DNA from 4 places in the Methylobacterium mesophilicum SR1.6/6 genome. Region 2 is predicted to be linked to each of the others. Evidence: riboswitches for the same ligand, from Rfam matches in the RefSeq annotation. Region 2 holds a riboswitch; each other region holds the start of a gene.
What was found. A riboswitch is a leader RNA that binds a small molecule or an ion and turns the genes downstream of it on or off. The one in region 2 is predicted to bind cobalamin.
Positions count from the first base shown of each region.

Region 1 (3,788 bases), 340 kb from region 2:
CACGATCAGGAACGGCGCCCCGACCAGAGCGGTCACCACGCCGAGCTTGAGTTCCGGCCGGGTGGCAAGCAGGCGCACGCCGATATCCGCCGCGAGGACCAGCACCGCCCCCGCGAGGCCGCTCGGCAGCAGGCATGCCCCAGGACGAGACCCGACGAGTGGCCGCATCAGATGCGGCACGACGAGGCCGTCGAACCCGAAGCTCTCCTCCGGCTTGAGGTTCGGGTTGCCGAAGAAGTTGGACGCCGGGAAGTTCTGGTAGAGCTGGCTGAGGGTCGGTGCCTTGAATCCCGTGCCCACGCTACCCTTCAGGCGCGTCTCGGTGCCGGGCAGGATGTAGCTCGGCGCGACGCGGAACGTGGTGGCGGGCCCGAACTGGTCGTTCTCGTCGTGGCGGATGTTGGCCACGAGCGCGGCGCGGTCGAAGGGCGTCAGTTGCACCTCGCCGTAGCCCGCCGTGTTGCCGTTGCGCGCCTTGAGGGTGCCGGCACCGAACGCGTTCGGATCGTTCGTCAGCAGGCTCTCCTCGTCGCGCTGCGCCCCGAACAGGACGAGGTTGCCGGGCGAGAGAAGGTAGTCGCCGCGGTACTCGTAGCGCAGGCGCTCGCCGAGGCCGGTCGTCGGTTGGATGGCGAACGGGTCGTACTCGTTCTGCTGCTGGCGGTTGAACAGGTTCGAGTAGTTGATCGCGAAGATGTTGTGAAAGCCGACGATGGGCGTCCATTCGGCCTCGTTGCGGGTGAAGAGCTGCTGCACGTCGGCGGCGCTGCGGACCGCGGACGGAAATGCCGGGAAGGTGCTGAAGTCCGTACCGGTGAACAGCAGGCGCGAGTTGATGAACCGCGTGGTCGAGTTGACCCGGAACGTGTCGGTGAACTGGTAGCCGAGCTTCGCCGAGACCGTCTCGTTGTCGTAGTAGTTCGGGTGGATCGGGCGGCCGAAGGGCACGAGGTCGCGCGGCGTGACGGGCGTCGCGGCTGCCCGGAAGTGCTGGATCGACACGGAGTAGTCGAAGCCGTCCTGCGCCCCGCTGATGCGGCCGAACTGGTTGAAGGTGCCGAACGATCCGCCCTCGGTCCGCAGGGTCACGCGCGTCGGTCCCTCGCCCCGCTTGGTCGTGAAGGAGATCACGCCGCCGATGGCGTCACTGCCGTAAAGGCCGCTCTGAGGCCCGCGCAGGACCTCGATGCGAGAGAGGTCGTCGGTCAGCAGCTGACCGAAGTCGAACGAGCCGTTCGAGTTCGAGGGGTCCGTGGCGTCGATGCCGTCGATCAGGACCTTGGTCTGGTTCGAGTTCGCGCCGCGGATGAACACCGATGTCTGCCCGCCGGGGCCGCCCGTCTGCACCACGTTGAGGCCGGGCACCTGTTGCAGGGCGTCCGGCACGGTGCGCCGCTGCTGGTCTTCGAGCACGCGGTCGGTCAGGACCGTGACGCTCGATCCCGTGGCGGCGATGGGCGTCGGCAGTCCGGTAGCGGAAACCGAGATCTCGGAGAGGCTGACCGCCGCCTCGGCCGCAGCCGCTTGCCGGGGGGCATCGGCGAAGGGAGCGGCCACCTGCTGGGCCAGGACCGGCGAGGCGGAGAGAACCACGCTGCCGATGCAGGACGAAACGAGCGCACGCCTGAGCGCGGGAGAGATGAAGCAGGACACGGGACGGCCTCGGGGGACGGCTGTGGCACGTCACCGCGAACGAGGCCTCGGCGGCCGCGTCCTCAAGGGAACCACGGCGCCGCGACACCTCCCAGGACACCCCGCCCGGCAAGCTCCGCGTGTGACCACGGCTGACGGCAGGTCTCCTGGCTCGCGGGTCGTCGCCCTCTCATCGTCTTCCCGGGCGAGGCCGCCCAGTGACGTCGTGATGAAGGACTCGCCGCTTACAGTTGCGGGGGCAGCCGCGGCATCGGCCGAGCCCTCACGGGCGTGACCTCACCACGTTCCCTTTTGATCCCCGAGGGGAACCGTCCCGTTCAAGCTAGGCTGCGGTGTCTCTATCCGTCAACGCATGAAAACAGGTTGTTGAGTCGTGTGTCTTCCGGGACGGATCGGTCGTTGTCCTAAGAGGTGCCCGTGAGTGGTCAGGGAGCATCTGCAGGTCTTACGTCGATACGGTCGAACCGGCCGAGGCGGTAGATCAGGAACGACAGGAGCCACGCCGCCGCGAAGAGGCCGACGATGCCGAAACCCAGCACGCCGAAATGGTCGTTGATCGCGGCCACCCGTTGCCAGAACCAGCCCTGGAGGTTGAGCTTGTCCGCCAGGAGGTTTAGCGCCTCCAGCGTGCCGACCACCAGCGCGACAGCCACCGAGACCAGAGTGATGGTGAGGTTATAGAACAGCTTCCGCATGGGCTGGACATAGGCCCAGCTGTAGGCGCCGAGCATCAGCACGCCATCGGTCGCGTCGATCAGGGTCATCCCAGCGGTGAACAGGGCCGGGAAGACAAGGATCGTCCAGAGGTCTGTGCCCTGGCTCGCCTGAGCGGCCGAGAGCCCGAAGAGGCTCACCTCCGTGGCGGTGTCGAAGCCGAGCGCGAAGAGCAGGCCCAGCGGGTACATGTGCCAGGAGCGCGTCACGAGGCGGAATAGCGGCCGCAGGATCCGGGCGAGCACGCCCTGGTTGGCGAGCAGCATGTCGAGGTCGGCCTCGACGTAGCGGCCGGTGCGCCGCACCTGTCGGAACGCGCGCCAGACGCCCACGAGGACGACGAGATTGACCAAGCCGATAAGGATGAGGAAGGCGGCCGAGACGCCGGTGCCGATCAGGCCGCCGAGTTCCCGGTAGCCTTCCGAGGCCGTGATCAGGCTGGTCGCGGCCAGCGCCACCGCGGCCGCGGCCACCACCACGACGGTGGAATGGCCGAGCGCGAACCAGAAGCCGACCGAGACCGGCCGCTGGCCCGCCTGCATCAGCTTGCGGGTGACGTTGTCGATGGCGGCGATGTGGTCGGGATCGACCGCGTGCCGTAGCCCGAAGACGTAGGCCAGCAGCGCGGTCGAGAGCAGGGCCGGCTGCCCCGCGAACAGGCTATAGGCCCAGGACCAAGCCGCGATGTTGGCCGCAATCAGGACGAGGTAGAGCAGACCGATACGGCGCCGGACGACGCCGGGTGCTGCGTCTTTGGATAGGACCATCCCTTTTATCATCCCCTATCCGTCCGACCTTGCCACGGCCACGCCACGGCGGCTTGCCGGGGCCCCGTCTCCCGCCTGCCCACCGGGTCGATGCACCTCCCGGCCAATGCTTGAGCGGCGCAGGAGCCTTTGCGCGTCTGCCGATGTCCAGATCACCCCGCCGCGCGGCTTTTGCACGGCACGGCGCGTCAGTTCAGTCGCGACGGCCTGGGCGGAGCGCCCCTGGTCTCGCATGATGGCTTCCAGCAGGGGCATCATGCCGACGACGTAGCGATGCGCCCGAGCCATCGAAGCACTCCGTCCGGCATCGCCGCATCGTTTGGGTCGGGCGCCATCACCGACCAGAGCCGGTATCGCGCGCTTCGCGGAGGCGTTCGCGATGACGCCGGATCGATGACGAGGCATCAGAACCGTCCGGCGATGGTGAGGCGCACGGCGGTGGGCTCGACCGGGTGGAACACTCGGTCGATCAGCCCCTCGGCGGGCTCGCCAGGCAAGCGCGAGACGTAGGCGTAGGTGATCTGGTCGGATTTGCTGTTCGTCAGATTCAATACGTCCAGGGAGACGCTGACGCCGTTCTCGAAGGCGTAGCCAACCCGGCCGTTGAAGAGCGCGGTCGGGCGCGAGCGGATGGAGTTGTCCTCGATCAGCGGC
Region 1 is NZ_CP043538.1:4,919,847-4,923,634, reverse strand. It holds gene MMSR116_RS23335 (iron chelate uptake ABC transporter family permease subunit) at 1-1,089, opposite strand, end outside; partial or broken gene MMSR116_RS32585 (TonB-dependent receptor) at 1,141-1,557, opposite strand; cobalamin riboswitch at 1,773-1,979, opposite strand; gene MMSR116_RS23330 (HoxN/HupN/NixA family nickel/cobalt transporter) at 2,079-3,134, opposite strand; gene MMSR116_RS23325 (TonB-dependent receptor) at 3,539-3,788, opposite strand, start outside.
Region 1: another riboswitch for cobalamin. It lies ahead of MMSR116_RS32585 (TonB-dependent receptor); the one in region 2 lies ahead of MMSR116_RS21805 (TonB-dependent receptor).

Region 2 (3,788 bases):
CTTCCGCGCCGCCCGCGACCGGAAGCTCTTGGCCAGCGTCGCGGCGGCGAGCCGGGTCTTGGCGATGATCAGGCAGCCGGCCGTGTCCTTGTCCAGCCGGTGGACGAGGCGCGGCTTCTGGCCGTCCGGACCCGTGAGGGCGGCGAGCAGGCCGTCGACGTGCCGGACCGTCCCCGACCCGCCCTGGACCGCGAGGCCGAAGGGCTTGTTGAGGATCATCATGTCGGCGTCCTCGTAGAGGATCAGCGACCGGATGAAGGCGGCGTCGTCCTGCTCCCGGGCGGCGCTGCGCGGCCGCTCGGTGGGCTGGTCGAGGCGCAGCGGCGGCACGCGCACGCTCATGCCCGGCTCCAGCCGGTCGTTCGGCTTGGCGCGCTTGCCGTCGACCCGCAATTCGCCCTTGCGGACGATGGTCTGCACGCGGGTGAAGGGCAGGAGCGGGAAGCGGGCGGTGAGGAAGCGGTCGATCCGCATCCCGGCCTCGTCCGGCTCGACGGTCAGGGTCTGCACGCCGGAGGCGAGGGTCGCGGAGGCGGCGGCGCGCTGCTCGCGCCGGGTCGGACCGGGCGCGGGGGCAGAGGCGAGGGCCGGGGAGGGGGCCGCCGAGCGCTTGGCCGGCGGCCGGCCGCCGGGCTTGCCCGCCGCGGCGTCGCGCGGTGCGGCCGCCCGTCGCGGGCGGCTTCGGCGGCCGGCCGGCGCCGGGGCCGCAGCGGCCTGCGCGCCCCAGGGATCGCGCGCGCCGGCATCCTCGCCGCGGTTGCGGGCCGCGCGCTCGGCGGCGTCGCGGGCGCTGGTGCGCGGGCCCGTGCGGGCGCGGCCGTCGGCCTGGGCCTTGCCGCCCCTGAACTTGCTGGGGCTGGACTTGCCGGCCTGAGGCTTGCGCCCCGTCGGCCCGCCGCTTCTGGGAGGTCGTGTCGTCATGCTTCCGCCGGCACCCGTCTCCGCGTCGGACGGAGCGTCCGGGCGCATGGGCCGCGGCGTCGCGGACGTCCGGACCGATGGGATTGCCCGGCTGTAGCATCGCCCGCGCCGAGCGGCAAAGGCGGTGGGGCAGCCCGGTCCGTCAGGTCTCCGCGCGCCACGCGTCGCGGAGGCGGTCCTTCAGGCCGGCGGGGAAGAGGTCGGGACCGCCCGGCACGTCGAGCCCGTCCAGATCCCACCACCGCGCCATGCAGGCAGTGCCGGAATCCTCGTGGAAGACGAAGCGCTCCTGCCCGTCGAACCGTCCCGGCGGCAGGGCGACGGGGAACAGGAACAGCACCTCGTGCCCGACCTGCCCCTCGTGCGTGAAGATGTTCTCCATGACGCGGGGGCCGCCGAGCACCGAAACGGTGACGCCGAGCTCCTCCTGGAACTCCCGGATCAGGGCGCCCTCGACCCGCTCGCCGAACGCGACGCTGCCGCCGAGGGGCCGGACGCCTTTCAGCCGCCCGTCATCCGCGCGGACCTCCGCCACGAGCAGGCTGTTGCCGCGCCGGGGCAGACCCAGCGCTTTGACGCGAATCTCCGCAGGGGGCCGCCAGACCGTCATCCCGCACGGGCTAGCCCGTCGTCGGCGAGGCCGCAACGGCCCGGTGCCCCGCGCGCCGATCCACGGCAACAACCGGACACACGGTTGACGGCCCGCCCCGCTACGGCCAAGCTGTGCGCGACGGTTCCCCTCGGGGATCAAAAGGGAACGCTGTGAGGGGTTCGCCCCGAAGCCGCGGCTGCCCCCGCAACTGTAAGCGGCGAGCCCTTCACCACCACGTCACTGGGTCACCCCGGGAAGACGGTGCGAGGGCGGCGACCCGCGAGCCAGGAGACCTGCCGTCAGCCGTGGTCACACGCGAAACGCGCCGGGCGGGGTGTCCTGGCGGGTGTCGAGGCGACGCCAGTCCCGAGGGGAGGCGGCCGCCGAGGCCTCGTTCGCGGTGACGTGCCACAGCAAGCGCGCCCGCGACGCCGTTCCCCATGCCCGTCTCCGCCGTCCCGAACCCCTCGAGCCCTGTCGCAGGACGCCGTCGCGCGCCCGCACAGGCAGAGGCTACCAGACAGCGAGCGCATTGTAATGTTATTACAATGCTTGTAGGACGCGGGGGCCGGCGCGCGCCGCGCACGGACCGCTTTCCCCATGTCTCCATCGACCCATCGCTCCTGCCTCGGCGGGCGGGCCCCGCTCTGCGGCGTTCTCCTCGCGCTCCTCGCCAGTCCGGCCGCCGCACAGGAGGTGGTCACGCTGGATGAGCTGTCGGTCGCGGGCGCGGGCGGCGACCCGAGCCGCCTCCCGCCGAACGGGCTCAACCTGCGCACGCCTGACCGGACCGCGAGCCGCCTCGGCCTGACGCCGCTGGAGACGCCGGCCAGCCTCGACATCGTGTCGGGCGAGACCGCGCGGCTGCGCGGCCAGGACACGATCGCCGAGGCCGTGACCCAGGACGCGACCGGCATCACCACCATCGCGGCGCCCGGCAACGGCAACGGCGCGTTCACGTCCCGCGGCTTCGCCGGCCCGAACTCGATCCAGCAGCTCTACGACGGCACGCGCTTCTACGTCGGCGCCAACACCGTGACCTTCCCGTTCGACACGTGGAACGTCGAGCGGATCGAGGTGCTGCGCGGGCCGTCCTCGGTGCTCTACGGCGACGGCGCCATCGGCGGCGTCATCAACGTGGTGCCCAAGAAGCCGGTCTTCGTGCCGATCAACGCCGCCCGCGCGGTGATCGGCACCGACGGGGTCGCGCGGCTCGCCCTCGATTCCGGCGGCCCGCTGGGCCAGGCTGAGTACGGCGACACCTTCGCGTACCGCCTCAACGTCAGCGGCAACCGCGCCGACGGCTGGATGCGGCCGGAGGGCGATTTCCGCAACCTCGCGGTCTCCGCCGCCCTGCTGTTCCGGCCGAGCGCCGACCTCGCCTTCACCCTGAGCCACGATCTCGGCTACCAGGAGCCCGCCCGCTACTGGGGCACCCCGCTGGTCGAGGGACGGATCCCGGATCTCATCCGGTTCAACAACTACAACGTCCGCGACGCGAAGATCACCTGGGCCGACAACTGGACCCAGCTCAAGACCGAGTGGTCCCCCTCGGCCGACATCACGATCCGCAACACCGCCTACCGGCTGACCAGCCGGCGCCACTGGCTCGACGTCGAGCAGTACAGCTACAACCGCGGCACCGGGCTCGTGGACCGGGGCGACTACCTGGAGATCTACCACAGTCAGGAGCAGGTCGGAGACCGTCTCGACGCGACGTTCCGAGGCGACCTATTCGGCCTGCGCAACCAGTTCGTGGCCGGTTTCGACGTGAATCACATCGACTTCCGCCACACAAACAACTTCTACTTCGACCAGACCACGAGCGTGCCGCTTACCGGCTACGATCCGGGCCTCTTCCCGCAGAACGGCCGGGCGCGCCCGGCCTACGCGACGCAGACGAGCCAGGCCTCTGTCTTCGCCGAGGACCGGGTGATCCTGTCGGACAAGCTCTCGTTCCTCACGGGCGTGCGCCTCGACGTGCCGACGCTGAACCGCGAGGACCTGCAGACGGGATCGCGGTTCGAGAAGACCTATCGGGCGCTCGGCTACCGGTTCGGCCTCGTCTACAACCCGACGCCGGACAGCGCGCTCTACGCCCAGTACAGCTTCGCCACCGACCCGGTGAACAGCCTGATCACGCTGTCGCAGTCGCTGGCGGGCTTCAAGCTCGCGACCGGCGATCAGGTCGAGATCGGCGCCAAGGGGCTGGCCTTCGACGGCGCCCTCGAATGGACCGTCGCGGGCTACCGGATCGTCAAGGACAACCTGATCT
Region 2 is NZ_CP043538.1:4,583,158-4,586,945, forward strand. It holds gene MMSR116_RS21795 (RluA family pseudouridine synthase) at 1-921, opposite strand, end outside; gene MMSR116_RS21800 (NUDIX hydrolase) at 1,064-1,531, opposite strand; cobalamin riboswitch at 1,636-1,828, shown strand; gene MMSR116_RS21805 (TonB-dependent receptor) at 2,114-3,788, shown strand, end outside.

Region 3 (3,788 bases), 1.6 Mb from region 2:
AGCCCGAGGTGGTAGTCCTCGTACTGCCTGCACAGCGCTTCGAGGTAGGCGGCGTAGTCGCGCTCGCCCGAGCCGACTTCCTTGGCCAGGGCCGCGAAGGCGCGCCGGATCGAGACATCGTCGAGCGCGCCGAGCTTGATCCGGTCGACGCGGCCACGCCAGCCGAGGTGCTCCAGCACCTCCCAGGCGATCATGGAACCCTCGCGCCCGGGATCGGTCGCGATGATCACGCGCTCGACGCCGCTCAGCGCCTGCCGGATGGCGGCGATCTTCGGCTCGTGCGATTGCCCGGACCGGTTCGTGCCGCAACTGACCGGGATCGTGGCGAGCGTGATGGGCAGCGCATCGAAGCGCCAGGGCTTCCACTCGGGTCGGATACTGCCCGGCTCTTCGGCGGACAGCAGGTGCCCCTCGGCGGCCACGCAGACGGTGTTCGGTGAGCGGAAGAAGCGCTGCAGCTGCCGCATCGCCGAGGGTTTCTCGAAGAAGAACAGCGTGCGGCCGGAACGTGAAGGTGACATGTCGCTGCCCACGGTAGCGCCCGCCGCGCCCGACCACGAGTTCACATTTTGTTCCATAGCGGCCTCGCATGCAACCGGCTCGGCTCAAGAACGTCGCGGCGCGATCTCGGTCAGCGCACCGCGTGCAAGGAAAGACAGGTGGCTGTCCGGTTTGCGGCCGCAAGCGGCCCGTCCGTTTCCAGACTCAGCTGGTGGAGAAGCGGACGGTCGCCACTCTCAATCTCATCGCCCGGGGTGGCGGCGACAGAGCCTTCGTGCGGTCTTGAGCGCTCACACTGCTCAAGAGCATGGGTTCCGCGGCTGGCTGCGCGGTTGCCGCCCGCTCGAACCGGCCGGGCGGCAATGACCGAAGACGACGACGGTGATCGCCCTAGCGCGTCCGGGCCCGCGCATGTCGACGACCTGTCTGGCAGGGAAGCCGCGCAGGCCGCGCGCCGCGTTCGGCCATTCGTCGCACCGGGCGACCTCACCGAACTGTGGCGGCTGTGGGCCGTTGCCGCGTGACCAGCACAGATGAGGTCACGATGTCGAATCCCGCGAAGGGTCAGTCCGGTGACGGCCAGCACCATGCGACGCGGAGCGCACAGGAGCAGAAGACGGCCGAGGTCCAAGCGGCCGGAAGCGCCAAGGCCGATGCCGGCCATCCTGTGGTGATGGAGGGTGGGAAAGCCGAGACGCCGACGGAGGGCAGAGGCCATCCGAAATCGGCCGCGTCCAACGCACCGTCCGGCGCAACCAGCGACGCCGCCACGAGCACGGCGACGGCGGGCAAGGCCGAGAAGGAAGCCGCGGCGGCGGCAGGTGCCGACAAGGATCAGCACGGTCGCGGGCATCGCAAGGCTGAATAGCGGGACTGCACGCAGCGGGAGCGGCCGGCCACTCCCACAAGGCGCGCTCCCGAACGCAGCCAAAAGGGCACACGTCACAGGAACGCGCTTCGTCGCGTTGACGAAGCTTTGGCCGATCACCTAGCCTGACTGTGACGGTTCCCCTCGGGGATCAAAAGGGAACGCGGTGAGGAGCCTGCTCCAAGGCCGCGGCTGCCCCCGCAACTGTAAGCGGCGAGCCCAGCACCACCGCGTCACTGGATGAGACCCATCCGGGAAGACGGTGCGAGGGCGGCGACCCGCGAGCCAGGAGACCTGCCGTCAGCCGTGGTCACACGCGAAACGCGCCGGGCGGGGTGTCCTGGTGGGTGTCGAGACAGCCGCGCTGACGCGGTTGTCTCGGACTTGTTCGCGGTGACGTGCCACTGCCGTTGCCGAGGCTCCCGTGTTCCACCGTCAAACCGGCCGACGGCTCTCGACCTTGTCGGGCCTCGGCCTCGCCGCACTCGCATCAGCGGCTGTAGCCCAGGACCGATCCACGTCGCGTGCGGCGACCACCGAGGCGACGCTGGAGGAGATCTCGGTCACGGCGGAGACCGCCGCGGCCATGGCTCCGCAAGCCGGTCCGTCCGCGAGCGCAGGCTATGTCGGAGGCACGACCGGCATCGGCGGGATCAGCACACCGGTGGACTCCGCCAGTTCCGGCGTCATCACGGGTGCGCAGGTCAACAGCCGCCCCGTGACCCGCCCCGGCGAGGTGCTGGAGGCGGTGCCGGGGCTGATCGTCACACAGCACTCGGGCGAGGGCAAAGCCAATCAGTTTTTCCTGCGCGGCTTCAACCTCGACCACGGCACCGACATCGCGCTGTTCCTCGACGGCATGCCGCTCAACATGCGCACCCACGCCCACGGCCAGGGCTACGCCGACATCAACTTCCTCATCCCCGAGCTTGTCGGTGCCGTGGAATTCCACAAGGGGCCGTATTTCGTGCGCGACGGCGATTTCGCCTCCGCGGGCTCGGTGCGGATCGACTACCTCGACGCGACACCCAGGAACGTCGCCCTCACATCGATCGGCAGCTTCGGCTACAAGCGCGCCCTGTCGATCACCACCGTGCCGCTGGGCGAGGGCAACCTGCTCCTGGCTGGCGAGGCGCAGGTCTATGACGGCCCGTGGGTCGTCCCGGACGCGCTGCGCAAGATCAACGGGGTGGCCCGCTACAGCCAGGGCACACCGCTCGACGGCTTCTCGATCACCGGCATGGCCTACGCAGCCCGGTGGACGGCGACCAACCAGATCCCCGAGCGCGCCGTCGTCTCTGGCCTCATCAGCCGCTACGGCACGATCAATCCCGCGGATGGCGGAGACACCTCGCGCTTCTCGCTCTCGGGCAAGTTCAGTGCGACGGACGATACGGGCGTGACGCGGGCCTCGGCCTACATCATCCGGTCCCAGCTGAACCTGTTCAACGATTTCACCTACTTCCTCAACGACCCGGTCAATGGCGACCAGTTCCACCAGCTCGATCAACGCATTATCGGCGGCGGCGAGGCCCTGCACATCTTCCAGGGCGACCTGTTCGGGCGCCCGATGGAGAACGAGATCGGCGTGCAGACGCGGACCGACTCGATCCGTGTCGGTCTGTTCAACACCACGAACCGGCAGTACCGTTCCGGGGTGCTCGACGATCGCGTGCTGGAGACGAGCGGGGCCTTCTACTTCGACAACCGGGTCCGCTGGACCGACTGGCTGCGCACCTCGATCGGCTTCCGCGCGGACGGCTACTCCGCCAGCGTCGTCTCGGACACGCCGGCCAATTCCGGCCAAGCGCGGGACGGCATCGTCAACCCGAAGCTCGGCCTGACGCTCGGGCCGTGGTTCGACACCGAACTCTACGTGAATTACGGCGGCGGCTTCCACTCGAACGACGTGCGCGGCGTGACCGCCACCGTCGACCCGACGTCGTCGCTGTTCAACACCACCCGCTCGCCGTTCCTGGTGCCGTCCACGGGCTACGAGGTCGGGCTGCGCAACCGCTCCATCGCCGGTCTGGAGACGAGCCTCGCCCTGTTCCGGCTCGACTTCGCCTCGGAGAACCTGTTCCAGGGCGACACCGGCACGACGGAGCCGAGTCGCCCGACCCGGCGCTTCGGTGTCGAGTGGACGAACCGCTACGCCGTAACGCCCTGGCTGTCGCTGGAGGGGGACCTGACGATCACCAACGCCCGGTTCTCGGACTACGATCCGGTCGGCAACCGCGTGCCCGAGGCGCCCACCACCATCGCCTCGGCGGGCGTCACCTTCGGCGAGCCGCTCGGCTGGTTCGGCTCCCTGAGATTCCGCTACTTCGGCCCGCGACCCCTGATTGAGGACAACTCGATCCGCTCGCGACCGACCGCGCTGTTCAACGGCCGGGTTGGCTACAATTTCGAGACCGGC
Region 3 is NZ_CP043538.1:6,194,877-6,198,664, reverse strand. It holds gene MMSR116_RS29560 (type IA DNA topoisomerase) at 1-521, opposite strand, end outside; gene MMSR116_RS29555 (hypothetical protein) at 1,046-1,369, shown strand; cobalamin riboswitch at 1,488-1,685, shown strand; gene MMSR116_RS29550 (TonB-dependent receptor) at 1,956-3,788, shown strand, end outside.
Region 3: another riboswitch for cobalamin. It lies ahead of MMSR116_RS29550 (TonB-dependent receptor); the one in region 2 lies ahead of MMSR116_RS21805 (TonB-dependent receptor).

Region 4 (3,788 bases), 2.8 Mb from region 2:
CCGGCGCAACAGCTCCTGATGGGCGATCTCGTCCTTCGTCACCGTGGTGGTCCAGTCCAGCCGCCCGCTCCAGAACTCGTTGAAGCGCAGGGCGACGAAGCTCTCGGTGCCGTAGGCAGTCGCCCGACCGACGTTCACGTTGGTGGAGAAGGTCGGGTAGTAGGCCGTCTGGATCAGGTTCTTGAAGTCGGTCTGGAAGTAGGTCGTGCCGACGGTCATGAACCCGTCGAACAACGGCTGTTCGAAGCCGCCGTCGAACCCGAAGCTCTCCTCCGGCCGTAGGTTCGGGTTCCCGAAGAAGCGGAAGCCCGGGTAGTCCTGATAGAGCTGGCTCAGGGTCGGCGGCTTGAAGCCGGTGCCGACGCTGCCCTTCAGGCGGGTCTCGGTGCCGGGCACGATGTAGCTCGGCGCCACCCGGAAGGTGGTCGCGCCGCCGAACTGATCGTTCGCGTCGTGGCGGATGTTGGCCACCAGCGCAGCTCCCGCGAAGGGCGTCGTCTGAAGCTCGGCGAAGCCGGCGGTGTTGCCGTTGGACCGGTCGATGCCGGTCGTCTCGAAGCGCTCGTCCTCGCGCTGGGCCCCGAACAGCACGAGGTTGCCGGGCGAGAATTGCCAATCGCCGCGGTAATCGAACCGGGTTCGCTCGCCGAGGTAGGTGGTGGGCGTCGGCGGCGCGAGTGGATCCAGCGGGCCGGCGAACAGGCGGTCGAACTTCGAGTAGTTCGCCCCGAAGACATTGTGGAAGCCCGGCACCGGCGTCCATTCGGCCTCGCCCCTCATGATCAGCTGCTGCTGGTCGTTGAGGTTCCGGTACGGCAGCGGCACGTATGGGAAGCCGCCGTCGGCTTGGTCGAGATAGGCGCTGTCGGAGAAGCGTAGAACGTAGTTCAGGCGGAACTCGTCGGTGAGTTGCGCCCCGAGCTTGGTCGAGACCGTCTTGATGTCGGTGAAGGCGGTCCGCAGCGGCACGCCGCGGGGTAGCAGCTCGAACGGCGTGACCTGGACGGCGGATTGCCGGATGTGGCCGACTGAGACCGAGTAGTCGAAGATCCCCTCCGAGCCGGAGATGTTGCCGAACTGGTTGAAGGTGCCGAACGAGCCGCCCTCGACGGTCGCCGTCGCCCGGGCCGGTCCCTCGCCGCGCTTGGTGACCACAGAGATCACGCCGCCGATAGCGTCGGCCCCGTAGAGGCCGCTCTGCGGGCCGCGCAGCACCTCGATCCGGGAGAGGTCGTAGGTCTGCAACTGGCTGAAGTCGAAGGCGCGGTTCGGGGTCGAAGGGTCGTTGACGTCGATGCCGTCGATCTGGACCTTCACGTGGTTCGAGTTGGTGCCGCGGATGAAGACCGAGGTCTGGCCGCCGGCGCCGCCGGTCTGGACGACGTTGAGGCCGGGCACCTGCTGTAGAGCATCCGGCACCGTCCGGCGCTGCTGTTCCTGAAGCAGGCGCTCAGTCAGGACGGTGACGCTCGACCCTGTGTTGGCAATCGGCGTCGGTACGCCGGTGGCCGATACCGAAATCTCGGACAGGGAGACCGCGGCCTGGGCGCCTCCCGGCGCATCGGCAAAGGGCGCGGCGACCTGCTGCGCGCGGGCTGGAACGGCGACGAGCAGCGTGGATGCGGCGCAGGACAGCGCCAGCATGCGCTGGAGCGCGGAGGGAACGGAACAGGACACGGGACGGCCTCGGGGGACGGCTGTGGCACGTCACCGCGAACAAGGCCTCGGCGGTCGGGTCCTCCAAGGAACCACGGCGCCGCGACACCTCCCAGGACACCCCGCCCGGCAAGCTCCGCGTGTGACCACGGCTGACGGCAGGTCTCCTGGCTCGCGGGTCGTCGCCCTCTCATCGTCTTCCCGGGCGAGGGCGCCCAGTGACGTCGTGATGAAGGACTCGCCGCTTACAGTTGCGGGGGCAGCCGCGGCATCGACCGAGCCCTCACGGGCGTGATCTCACCGCGTTCCCTTTTGATCCCCGAGGGGAACCGTCACTGTCAAGCTATGCCTCACGGGCTCGTGAGTCAATGCGAACGTCCATTCATTTAGCTAGCCGAATCTATTTACTCTGACAGCTTTCAGCAAGAATGAATCCTAAAACATCATTGCCTTATCCGAGTGTCACGGCGTATCTGCACCTAAAGAGCCTGACTTATTGTAATCGTTCTAATTAAAATCTTTGTCGGATTATCGACTGCGAACAAGTTACGATTTATAGTTCGGCTACATGTCTTTTGCCGAGTCAGTGGATAACGTCTTTCAACGCCCGTCCAGCACGGTCGCCCATCACCTCGGTGGGTGGCTGAGCGTCTTCACAAACGAGACTACGTTTGGGGAGACATTCCGGACGACGGCACCGGTGGGTACGGGCCTACGCGTGGTCGTCTACCTGCGCGGACGAACCAGCTTCCAGGTTGACGACTTGCCCGCGATCGCGATCGAGGCTCCCGCGCTACTCGTCGGCTTCACCGAGCGGGAACTCGTCAGGGACCAGACCGTCTCGGCGGGTCAGCCGCTAAGCAGCGTTCACGTCCGAGTCGATCCCGACCACGCCAAAACGAGCCTAGGCACCATCGCATCCGCGATGGTGCAGCTCTCCGTGGAGCGTGGTTTCGTTTTCGAGGGGCGTCCGGCCGACGCGACGATACAGGCGGTGGCGTCGCAGATCCTTGCCGCAGCGGGCCCGGCGGGACAGCCCCTGTATCAAGCAGCTAAGGCCCTCGAACTCCTCGCCCTCGTGTTCGAAGCTGAGGGATTGGCCGAGCCGGTAGGGCTCACTCGCACGCTTACGATCGTGGATCGCGGCCGCGTCGAGGCGGCTAGCGCAATAATCCTGGAACGCCTCGACTCCGTACCAGATTTCGACGCGGTAGCCCGGCGCGTCGGAATGACGCCGGCTAAGCTCACCCGTGGCTTCCGGATCACCTACGGCATGACGCCCTACGCCGTCCTCCAGGAGCGGCGTCTGCAATCGGCCTACCGGATGCTCGCCAGCCGCAAGGCGACCGTCGGTGAAGTCGCCCAGAACGTCGGATATTCCGCCCCGCACTTCGCGACCCTCTTCAAGAAGCGTTTCGGCATGCCACCAAGCGCCTTGGTCGCCGCACGAACCACATCGATCTGAAAACTTAGAACAACACTAAACTCGATCGAACGGAATCATGCTTATTCCGAAAGTATCGATCATTGTTGTGGGCGAGACTGGAGCGTATGACGGTCTTCACGACTCCGTGAAGGAGCAGCGACGTCTGCGGTCGACCGGCCGCCCGGGGCTCGAAATTTATGTGGACGTACAGGATCATCTGTCGAGTGGGCTCGCTGTACATGGTGTCCGCGAGCGCGTTTGCGTCGATGGTCGCAGTCGTTGCGGCGCAACCCGCCCCGGCTCAGGTCACCCTCGGCGAGATTTCGGTAGTCGGGGCTGAAGGCGCCGCCGCATCTGGTCCGCCGGGCGTCGGCGGTGCCAGCGGCGAGCGAGCGGATGGCCCGGTACGCGGCTTCACAGCCAAGCGTAGCGCCACTGGCACCAAGACCGATACTGCGCTGATCGAGACGCCGCAGTCGATCAGCGTCGTCACAGCCGACCAGATCCGGGCGACCGGCGCACAGAATCCGAGCGAGGCACTGCGCTACACCGCCGGTGTGCAGGTCGAGCGCTTCGGCGGCGATCCGCGCTACGACTGGATCAAGGTGCGCGGCTTCGACGTACCGGAGTATCTTGACGGTCTGCAACTGCCGAAAGGCACCTACGCGTGGTCCCGCTACGAGACTTACGGGGTCGAGCGCGTGGA
Region 4 is NZ_CP043538.1:1,734,812-1,738,599, forward strand. It holds gene MMSR116_RS08130 (TonB-dependent receptor domain-containing protein) at 1-1,644, opposite strand, end outside; cobalamin riboswitch at 1,797-2,005, opposite strand; gene MMSR116_RS08135 (helix-turn-helix transcriptional regulator) at 2,375-3,121, shown strand; gene MMSR116_RS08140 (TonB-dependent siderophore receptor) at 3,349-3,788, shown strand, end outside.
Region 4: another riboswitch for cobalamin. It lies ahead of MMSR116_RS08130 (TonB-dependent receptor domain-containing protein); the one in region 2 lies ahead of MMSR116_RS21805 (TonB-dependent receptor).